3 regions of the Streptomyces sp. NPDC001415 genome follow, and region 1 is predicted to be linked to each of the others. Evidence: riboswitches for the same ligand, from Rfam matches in the RefSeq annotation. Region 1 holds a riboswitch; each other region holds the start of a gene.

Region 1 (3,179 bases):
CCAGCTCCTGGGCGGCATCTGGATCCTGCAGACGTTCCCGGCCCTGGTAGGCGGCCTGTTCACCCGCTGGTTCCACCGCTGGGCGCTGCTCGCGGGCTGGGCGGTCGGCATGGCGTACGGCACGCTCGCCGCGTACGGGGTGGCCTCGCCCACGCAGAAGCACTTCGGCGGCTCCTCGAAGGAGATCCCGGGCATCGGCGAGATCGGCTACATCGGCCTCACCGCGTTCGTCCTGAACGTGGTGGTGACGGTGGTCCTGACGGTGATCCTGCGCGCGGCGAAGGCCCCCGACGGCATCGACGAGACCTCGCCCGAGGACTACACGGCGGACGCCGGCGACCCGGGCGTGGCCACGGAACTCCCGCCGGCGACGGCGGGTTCGGCCCACTGAGTTCTGGTCGTACGCGTACGCAGAAGGGCCGCCGCATCCGGGGAGGGTGCGGCGGCCCTTCTGCGTACGGGGGTCAGCGCACCCAGTCCTTGAGCACCTCTGTCTGGAGGGTGATGTCCACCGGATCGGGCAACTCGATGTCCCTGCCGAAGGGCAGCGTGCGCACGTTCGCGTACCGGCGGCCTTCGGGCTCGCTGTAGACGGAGATCTCGCACTTGGCCCGGTCGATCAGCAGGTATACGGGAATGCCCGTCTCCGCATAGGCCTGAGGCTTCTCGACGTGGTCCCGCCGGTGAGTGTCCGAGTCCCACGAGGTCACCTCGACCACCATGAGAATGGGGTCCGGGTCGACCCAATCGCCCTGCCCGACGAAGGCATCCGGATGAGCCAGCACCGCATCGGGGATGGCGCGCCCCGTCCGGTATTCCTCCGCCTTGATCCCCTGTCCCGGGTGCAGGAAGAGGTCGTCAGGCCGAGCCTGCATGCAGACCTTGAGCAGCCACTGAATGATCCGGTTGTGATCGCCGTCGGGCATGGCCTTGCTCCTGATGACCCCGTTGATGAATTCGAGCCGCGTTCCCTCCCTCTCGCGGGCTGCTATGCGCGCCAGAGCCTCGAATTCGTCGGGCAGCATGTGGGGGCGGTCGGCCATCACGGTCATGCCTCGCTCACCTTCCTCGACGGTGCTGTCTCCGACGATAGCGGAGAGGTACGTCACAGGGGCGCCACATCGCGGCCGACACAACATGTGGGGGCTGCCGCATCCGGAGTCCCCCACATGTATGCTCGTCCTCGCTGTCGCCGCAGGGGAATCCGGTTCGAATCCGGAACTGTCCCGCAACGGTATGACCCGTACCCCTTTGTACGGGCAGAGTCCGATGACCTGCCGATGGCGCGTCCGGGTCGACCGAACCGGACGCCAGACGTCCGGGCCTCGCGGTTGGGCCGGTGGACGACGCGCTCAGGGCTGCCCCGACGCGCGCCGACGCCTCCTCCGAAGGGCCCCGTGCCGAGCGAGGGAGTGCCCCCACGTGACCATCGCCCCTGCGGATCCCGCTTCAGCGATCACCGAAGAGTTGGCGGATGCCCCGGGGACCGCGCTGCTGCGGACCCTGACGGACCTCACCGCCGACCTCGCGGACACCGACCCCGGCCGGGTCGCCGCCGCCGCGCTGCGGGGCCGCAACGCCCGTTCCGACGAGGCCGAGCTGCGCGAGCTGGCCACCGAGGCGGCCGCGGGGCTCATCTCCGAGGACCCGGCGTACTCCCGCCTCGCCGCCCGGCTCCTGACGATCACCATCGCCGAAGAGGCCGCGACCCAGGGCGCGGTGTCGTTCTCCGCCTCGGTCGCCGTCGGCCACCGCGAGGGCCTGATCGCCGACCGCACCGCCGACTTCGTCCGCGCCCACGCGGCCCGCCTCGACGCCCTGGTGGACGCCGCCCTCGCCGACGGCGCCGACGACCGCTTCGGCTACTTCGGCCTGCGCACCCTCTACTCCCGCTACCTGCTGCGCCACCCGATCACCCGCAAGGTCGTCGAGACCCCCCAGCACTTCATGCTGCGCGTGGCGTCCGGCCTCGCCGAGGACGAGTCGGTGCGCGCCCTGGACGAAGTGGCGTCCCTGTACGGCCTGATGAGCCGCCTGGACTACCTGCCGTCCTCCCCCACGCTCTTCAACTCCGGCACCCGGCACCCCCAGATGTCGTCCTGCTACCTGCTCGACTCGCCGCTGGACGAGCTCGACTCGATCTACGACCGCTACCACCAGGTCGCCCGGCTCTCGAAGCACGCGGGCGGCATCGGCCTCTCGTACTCCCGCATCCGCGGCCGCGGTTCGCTGATCCGGGGCACCAACGGCCACTCCAACGGCATCGTCCCGTTCCTGAAGACGCTCGACGCGTCGGTGGCCGCGGTCAACCAGGGCGGCCGGCGCAAGGGCGCCGCCGCGGTGTACCTGGAGACCTGGCACTCCGACATCGAGGAGTTCCTGGAGCTGCGCGACAACACCGGTGAGGACCAGCGCCGTACGCACAACCTGAACCTCGCGCACTGGATCCCCGACGAGTTCATGCGCCGGGTCGACGCCGACGGCCAGTGGTCGCTGTTCTCGCCGGCCGACGTGCCCGAGCTCGTCGACCTGTGGGGCGAGGAGTTCGACGCCGCCTACCGCAAGGCCGAGGCCGCCGGCCTCGCCCAGAAGACCATGCCGGCCCGGGACCTGTACGGCCGAATGATGCGCACCCTCGCGCAGACCGGCAACGGCTGGATGACGTTCAAGGACGCCTCCAACCGCACCGCGAACCAGACGGCCGAGCCCGGGCACACGGTCCACTCGTCCAACCTGTGCACCGAGATCCTGGAGGTGACGGACGACGGCGAGACGGCCGTCTGCAACCTCGGCTCGGTCAACCTCGGCGCGTTCGTGGTGGGCGACGGCATCGACTGGGAGCGCCTGGACGAGACCGTCCGCACCGCCGTGACCTTCCTCGACCGGGTCGTCGACATCAACTTCTACCCGACCGAGCAGGCCGGCCGCTCCAACGCCAAGTGGCGCCCGGTGGGCCTGGGCGCGATGGGCCTCCAGGACGTCTTCTTCAAGCTGCGCCTGCCCTTCGACTCCCCCGAGGCGAAGGCCCTCTCGACCCGGCTCTCCGAGCGGATCATGCTGACCGCGTACGAGGCCTCCACCGACCTCGCCGAACGCAACGGGCCGCTGCCCGCCTGGGACAAGACCCGCACCGCGCGCGGCGTGCTGCACCCCGACCACTACAACGTCGAGCTGACCTG
Region 2 (3,179 bases), on a different contig from region 1:
GCACCGCATCTTCATGGGGCTCCGGGCGGTCGCCCGCGACCGGGCGGTGGTTCTGGTGACCCACCGGCTCGCGAACGTCGCCGTCGCGGACCGCATCGTCGTCCTCGACCGGGGCCGGGTCATCCAGGAGGGCACCTTCGCCCAACTCGTCGCCGCCGACGGCCTGTTCAGGGAGTTGTGGACGCTGCAGAACGACCGGGGAGTGCCGGGGCCGCGTGAGGGTGCGTAAACGCACCAGGGCCCGGGCAAAAGGCCGGCCCCTCAGGCGCCCGGGCCCGCCGCCCACTTCTGCTCGACCTTGCCGAGGCGCCAGTACGCCAGCGCCGCCGCCCACACCACCACGAACAGGCCGACGATCACGAAGCCGACGTTGTCCAGGTTCAGGTCCGCGATCCAGCCGCTGACCGGGTCGGTGAGGTCGAGCTTTTCGTGCAGGACGCCGACGAGTTCTATGGTGCCGATGAAGAAGGCCACCGCGATGGACAGGCCGGTGATGGTGAGGTTGTAGTAGACCTTGCGGACCGGGTTCGAGAACGCCCACTGGTAGGCGAAGTTCATGAACGTGCCGTCCAGCGTGTCGAAGAGGCTCATCCCGGCCGCGAACAGCAGCGGCAGGCACAGGATCGCGTACCAGGGCAGTCCGGCGGCGGCGCCCGTGCCGGCCATCACCATCAGGGTGACCTCGGTCGCGGTGTCGAAGCCGAGGCCGAAGAGGAAGCCGAGCGGGAACATCTGGCCGGGCCGGGATATCGACCTGGTGAAGCGGCCCAGGATGCGGTTCATGAAGCCCCGCGAGTCCAGGTGCGCTTCGAGCTCCTTCTCGTCGTACGCACCCGCGCGCATCGCCCGGAACACCTTCAGGATGCCGAACAGGGCCACCAGGTTGAGCGCCGCGATGAGGTAGAGGAAGGAGCCGGAAGCCGTGGTTCCTACCACGCCCATCACCTGGTGGGTGGTGGATTCCTCGTTCATCAGGGTGCCCGCGAGCTGGGCGCCGCCCGCCACCAGCGCCGTGAGGACCACGACCACGCTGGAGTGGCCGAGCGCGAACCAGAAGCCGACGGACACGGGCCGCTTGCCGTCGGCCATCAGCTTGCGGGTGGTGTTGTCGATGGCCGCGATGTGGTCGGCGTCGAAGGCGTGCCGCATGCCGAGGGTGTACGCGGTGATGCCGAGGCCTATGCCGTACGTCTTGGTGCCGACCGCGTAGTGCTCGGGGGCCACCAGGAGGAACAGCACGCCGAAGGCGACGACGTGGAGGGCGGCTATCACCGCGAGCAGGACGGCGGTGCGGACGGTGTCCTCGCGCCGCCAGTGGAAGGACGGCGCGGCGGGGGCGCCCGTCTCGGGGGACGTGCGAACGGGCAGGGTCATGCGGGTCACGCTCCAGCACCTCGTGGATCACTTCGTGAGATGCCGCGGCCGGTCTCCTGGCTGACGGGTGGGTGCCTTGGTCCCGGCCTTCCCGGGCAGGTGGATCCTGGCCAGTGGCGTCGCGAGGGGACTGCGACTCCCCGGAACCCGGGGAACCCGATCACAGTGGCGAGGGCCGCTCCGGTTTCGCACCGGTCTTCCCGAACACCACGGCCAGGCCACCCTAGACGCCGCGGAGTTGCCTGCCCAGCTGCACACCTGTGCAGGTATCGAAGATCACACGGGGCCTCGGGGCGTGGCCCTGCGAGGATGTCCGGCATGCATCTCGTCCCCGCCGAACGCGCAGGCCACCGCACCATCGACGGCCACCGGGTCTGCGACGCCATCGCGGCGATCGGCGACCCGGGCCGGGTGCGGGCCTGGGCCGACCGGTTCTCGCTGCTCGCCGACCCCAACCGGCTTTCGCTGCTGCTCGCCCTGCACCGGGCGGGCCCCCTCGCCGTCTCCGATCTGGCGGTGGCGACGGGCATGCGGGACCCGGCCGTCTCGCAGGCCCTGCGGCTGCTGCGGGCGGCCGGGGCGGTCGCGGGTGAGAAGGAGGGCCGGGTCGTGCGCTACCGGGTGGTCGACGAGGCGACCGCCCGCCTCCTCGACGAGTACGGGGCGGAGTAGGGGGCGGACGTACGGAGTTGGGGCTCCGGCCAGGATTCGCCGGACACCCTGGCGCCGACCGGGGTCACGCCTGCGGCCTCCCGAAGGCGTGACCCGGGCCGTGGTGCGGGGCTCAGCGCCCGTCGTAGATCAGCGCGCGCACCATCCGGCAGGTCGTCTCCGACGGCGGGTGCACTCCGATGAGCGCGGCCACGGTGCGTATCTTCCGGTCGGGCGCCTGCTCCGGCCGGTACACCCCCGTGTCGAGCAGGGCGATGGCCAGGCGCATGGCCTTCAGACGCCGGTTGTGGGACTCGTACCACACGCGCGGACGCCCGGCGGGCAGCGGCACCTTGTGAAGGGGCTGGAGGGACAACTGTTTCGGGGCGTGCGAGGTGAGTACGGCAGCGGTCATGGGCATCCTCCTGGGCAGTCGGGAACCCTCACTTACTGCCTCAATTTTACTGGGGGGCACTGACAATCGGCCCTGGCCAGCCGGGCTTTGGGGGTGGATCGCGGGTACCCTGGCGGCCATGGAGATCTGGATCAACCCGGCCTGTTCGAAGTGCCGCAGCGCGATCGACCTGCTGGACGCGGAGGGCGCCGAGTACACGGTGCGCCGCTACCTCGAAGACGTGCCCTCGCCCGACGAGATCCGGACCGTGCTCGACCGGCTCGGTCTCGAACCCTGGGACATCACGCGCACGCAGGAGACCGCCGCGAAGGAGCTGGGCCTCAAGGACTGGCCTCGTGACGCCGACTCCCGCGACCGGTGGGTTTCCGCGCTCGCCGAGCACCCCAAGCTGATCCAGCGGCCGATCATCACGGCGGAGGACGGGACGGCGCTGGTCGCCCGGACCGACGAGGCGGTTCGGGACGCACTGTCCCGCTGACCCCGCTCGCGCCAACCCCGGTCGCCCTAACCCCTGTCACCCCGGTCGAGCTGCTCCTCCGCGTCCGCCAGCAGCTCCGTCACCCGCGCCCCGAACCGTACGTCGCAAGGGTGCGGCACCCCCGTGCGGGCCGCGTCCAGCAGGGCGTCGATCGCCCCCGCGAACGCGTCCAGGGCGCCGCCCCAGCCCGGCATGACCGCCCGCCCCGCCTCGCCCAGCACCGAGACCTCGACGCCCGCGGCCGCCGGCGGTGCGGTGAAG
Region 3 (3,179 bases), on a different contig from region 1:
AGGGGGTACCCCCATCGAGGACGCTCCGGCGCCTTGCGATCGCACGCACCAGACGCCCCGGCCTGATCCGGACGGGGTTCAGACACAGGCTCTGAGAGCCTGCGTCTGAACCCCCGGGCCGCCGGCGCCCGCGGCACATGCGGAAGGGCCCGCCGGATACTTCCCGGCGGGCCCTTCTCACAGCTCGACAGCTCGGCTGCCGAATCGCTCAACTGCCTAGTGCGGTACGGGAGTTGTGTGCTTGACCGCGTTGGTGTCGGCGGCTGCCGGGCGGGGTGCGAGGACCCGGTCCGCCAGGTGGCCGAAGACCAGCCCGAAGGTGGTCCACAGGGTGAGCTGGATGGCGAGCGCCGCGAGGCGGAACTGCCAGAGCAGCGTGGCGGAGAAGTCCTTGGGGACCTCGTTGACGGCCGGAAGGAAGGCGTAGGCCAAGCCGATGACCAGCGCGAAGAACGCGCCGGCGGCGATGGTGGCGTTCCAGTTCCCCAGGCGCGGCGCGAGGCGCTTGCCGAGGATCACGGTGGCGATGGACAGCAGCACGCCGAGCGCCATCATCAGGAAGTACAGCAGGGTGCGTTTGCCGATGGTGTCGGGTTCGCCGACGGACGGCGGGTTCGCCGGGTACTTCAGGAACGGCACCACGTAGACCGCGATCAGTGCGGCCGACGACAGCAGCAGCGCCGTCGCCCGCGGGCCGAAGCGGCCGATCCTGCCGAGCGCGAAGCAGAAGGCGAGCGCCGCGATGCCGCCGAAGGCGACACCGTAGACGAGCACGCCGGTGGCCAGGCCGCCGGTGGACTGCATCGTGCGGCTGACGGCTTCCATGCCGTGTTCGTGGGTGTGGGCGTCCTCGTAGGCGATGGCCGCGTCCACCCGCGGCTCGCCGAGGAAGTACGCGACGGCGAGCGCGAGCAGCCCGGCGGCCAGGCCGGCGAGCATGCCGCGCACGAGGAGGCCCCGTACGGTTGCGGAATTCATGAGGTCGGGTCCGCTGCCGGTCAGTGGCAGGGGAAGCCGAGCAGGTGACGGCCGTCGTGCACCCATTCGTGCACGTTCTCGCCGGAGAGGAGAGAGGTGGCGCCCTGTTCGGCGCCGATGAAGTAGAGCAGGACCAGCATCAGGATGCCGAAGAAGGCCGCCCAGGGGGCGATCGCGCCGATCGGCAGCTTTGCGGGTACGGCGGTGGGCATGCTGGTCGGCTGGGCTACGGACTGCGCCATGGCAGAACCTCCTGGGGGAACTCGCGTCCCATCTTGGTGGTGCACACGACGACGGCTACGGGTCTGACTTGCTCGGCGTTCCCCACTCCCGAGGGAGGTGGATGGTGCTGGGCATACAGTGGCGCGACCGTGCCGGATTCTCACCGGCTTCCGTCCTGCCGTCGTCATCAACGACGAGACGGTAGCGCGAAGCGGAGAACCGGCCAAGGGCGCACGGCGGGGGCGGGGGCGCGCGGACCGGCCGAACGCCCCTGATAACAGGCTGTTTGTGCCGGATTACCGCTGAATGCTGTCGGCTTGTCGAGGAGTGCGATGACCACCCGGGTGATGTTGATCTCGCCTGCGTTCAGCAGGGCGCTGCGGGAGGCGCGTTTCGAGGACGGCGGTCCGCTGGAGGCGTCGGGTCTTGCCCGGGCGAGGTCGGCGGCGGCCGGCCTGCCCGCCGCGGACCGGTCGCTGACCTCGCCGACCGTTCGCTGTCGGGAGACGGCGGAGGCGTTCGGCGGGGAGCCCCGTGTCGTTGCGGAGCTGGCCGGTCTGGACGTGGGCCGCTGGCGGGGCCGAGCCCTGGCCGAGGTGAGCGAGGCCGAGCCGGACGCGGTGGGCGCCTGGCTGACGGACCCGGGTTCGGCCCCGCACGGCGGCGAATCCGTACGGGAGTTGTGCGCGCGGGCGGGGACCTGGCTGGACGGGGCCTTCGCCGAGGGCGGTCGCACGCTCGCGGTGGTGGAGCCCGAGATCGTACGGGCTCTGGTGCTGCGGGCGCTGGGCGCGCCGGAGTCGGCGTTCTGGCGCATCGACGTCGCGCCGCTGACGGCGACGGAGCTGAGCGGCCGGGCGGGGCGCTGGAACGTGGGGGTGGGCCGGCCGCTCTGAGAGCTTGTGTCTGAACCCCGTCCGGACCCGGGCGGGGTTCAGACACAGGCTCTGAGGCGGGTGAGGGTCGCGTTCGGGGGTCAGGCGGCGGCGAGGGAGATCTCGGTCGACTTGATCAGGGCGACGACGGAGGTGCCGGCGGCCAGGTTCAGGTCGGCGACGGCGTCCTTGGTGATGGCGGCGGTGAGCCGGCCGCCCTGGACGTCGAGCTTGACGGAGGCCATGGCGCCGCCCGTGGCGACGTCCGTGATCGTGCCCGGGATCTGGTTGCGGATGGACAGGCCCGCCACCGGACCGGTGGCCAGCGCGACCTCGGTGGACTTGATCAGGGTCTTGACCGCGGAGCCCTCGGCGAGACCGAGCTCCTTGACGGCCTCCAGGGTGATCGCGGCGGTGATGTCCTGGCCGCCGTCGAGACGGACCCTGACGGTCGCCATGACCTCGCCGGGGGTGACGGCGGTGACGGTGCCGGCGATCTGGTTGCGGATGCTCAGGCTCATGAAGGGATGCCTCACGTAGGTGGTTCCGAGTTGTCAGGCTTTGGCTTGCAGCATGCTTCACGCGGTCGGTATCCGGGGGCTCGTGGCGAGGGGTGTCGCAGGTCTCCACACGGCTGATTGAGCCTCAGGTACCCGAATGGCAGCCTCGGTGAGCGCTGCGGGAGATATCGGATTAGCCTCCAAATTGAGCGCAAAGTGGATCTTTTGGTGATGCGCTCCACTGACCTAAGGAGGAGCAATGCGCAAGCTCTACAAGGCCGCTGTCGCGGCCGCCATGCTCGGGAGCATGAGCTTCATAGCCACCGGCACCGCCACCGCCCAAGGCGCAGAAGGCAGGGGTGGCCACCACGGCCATGGCTCCTACTGCAAGAGCCACGACCTGAACGTCGACATCCTCGGCCAGGTCGGGATCCTGAACGGCCTGCTCGGCAATGCGCTCAACGGTGAGGGCAATCCAGGTGCCCAGTTCGACGGCGTCGGTTCCTCCTGCGACTGAACGACCGTCACTGATCAACAGGGAATCGCGTAACAACAGGGAATCGCGTAACGCAGTTCGCTGAAATGGGGCTCGGCGTCCGGGGCA

What was found. A riboswitch is a leader RNA that binds a small molecule or an ion and turns the genes downstream of it on or off. The one in region 1 is predicted to bind cobalamin.
Region 2: another riboswitch for cobalamin. It lies ahead of ACWC2B_RS00310 (HoxN/HupN/NixA family nickel/cobalt transporter); the one in region 1 lies ahead of ACWC2B_RS14840 (ribonucleoside-diphosphate reductase subunit alpha).
Region 3: another riboswitch for cobalamin. It lies ahead of ACWC2B_RS33670 (CbtB domain-containing protein); the one in region 1 lies ahead of ACWC2B_RS14840 (ribonucleoside-diphosphate reductase subunit alpha).

Annotation. Positions count from the first base shown of each region.
Region 1 is NZ_JBSFIE010000009.1:115,852-119,030, forward strand. Features, by position in the region: gene mctP (monocarboxylate uptake permease MctP) at 1-391, shown strand, start outside; gene ACWC2B_RS14835 (Uma2 family endonuclease) at 465-1,052, opposite strand; cobalamin riboswitch at 1,168-1,296, shown strand; gene ACWC2B_RS14840 (ribonucleoside-diphosphate reductase subunit alpha) at 1,423-3,179, shown strand, end outside.
Region 2 is NZ_JBSFIE010000001.1:69,209-72,387, forward strand. Features, by position in the region: gene ACWC2B_RS00305 (ABC transporter ATP-binding protein) at 1-229, shown strand, start outside; gene ACWC2B_RS00310 (HoxN/HupN/NixA family nickel/cobalt transporter) at 262-1,374, opposite strand; cobalamin riboswitch at 1,404-1,601, opposite strand; gene ACWC2B_RS00315 (ArsR/SmtB family transcription factor) at 1,693-2,046, shown strand; gene ACWC2B_RS00320 (hypothetical protein) at 2,159-2,440, opposite strand; gene ACWC2B_RS00325 (arsenate reductase family protein) at 2,559-2,918, shown strand; gene ACWC2B_RS00330 (Gfo/Idh/MocA family protein) at 2,945-3,179, opposite strand, start outside.
Region 3 is NZ_JBSFIE010000042.1:3-3,181, forward strand. Features, by position in the region: gene ACWC2B_RS33665 (CbtA family protein) at 217-978, opposite strand; gene ACWC2B_RS33670 (CbtB domain-containing protein) at 999-1,220, opposite strand; cobalamin riboswitch at 1,258-1,417, opposite strand; gene ACWC2B_RS33675 (histidine phosphatase family protein) at 1,533-2,096, shown strand; gene ACWC2B_RS33680 (TOBE domain-containing protein) at 2,177-2,596, opposite strand; gene ACWC2B_RS33685 (hypothetical protein) at 2,835-3,092, shown strand.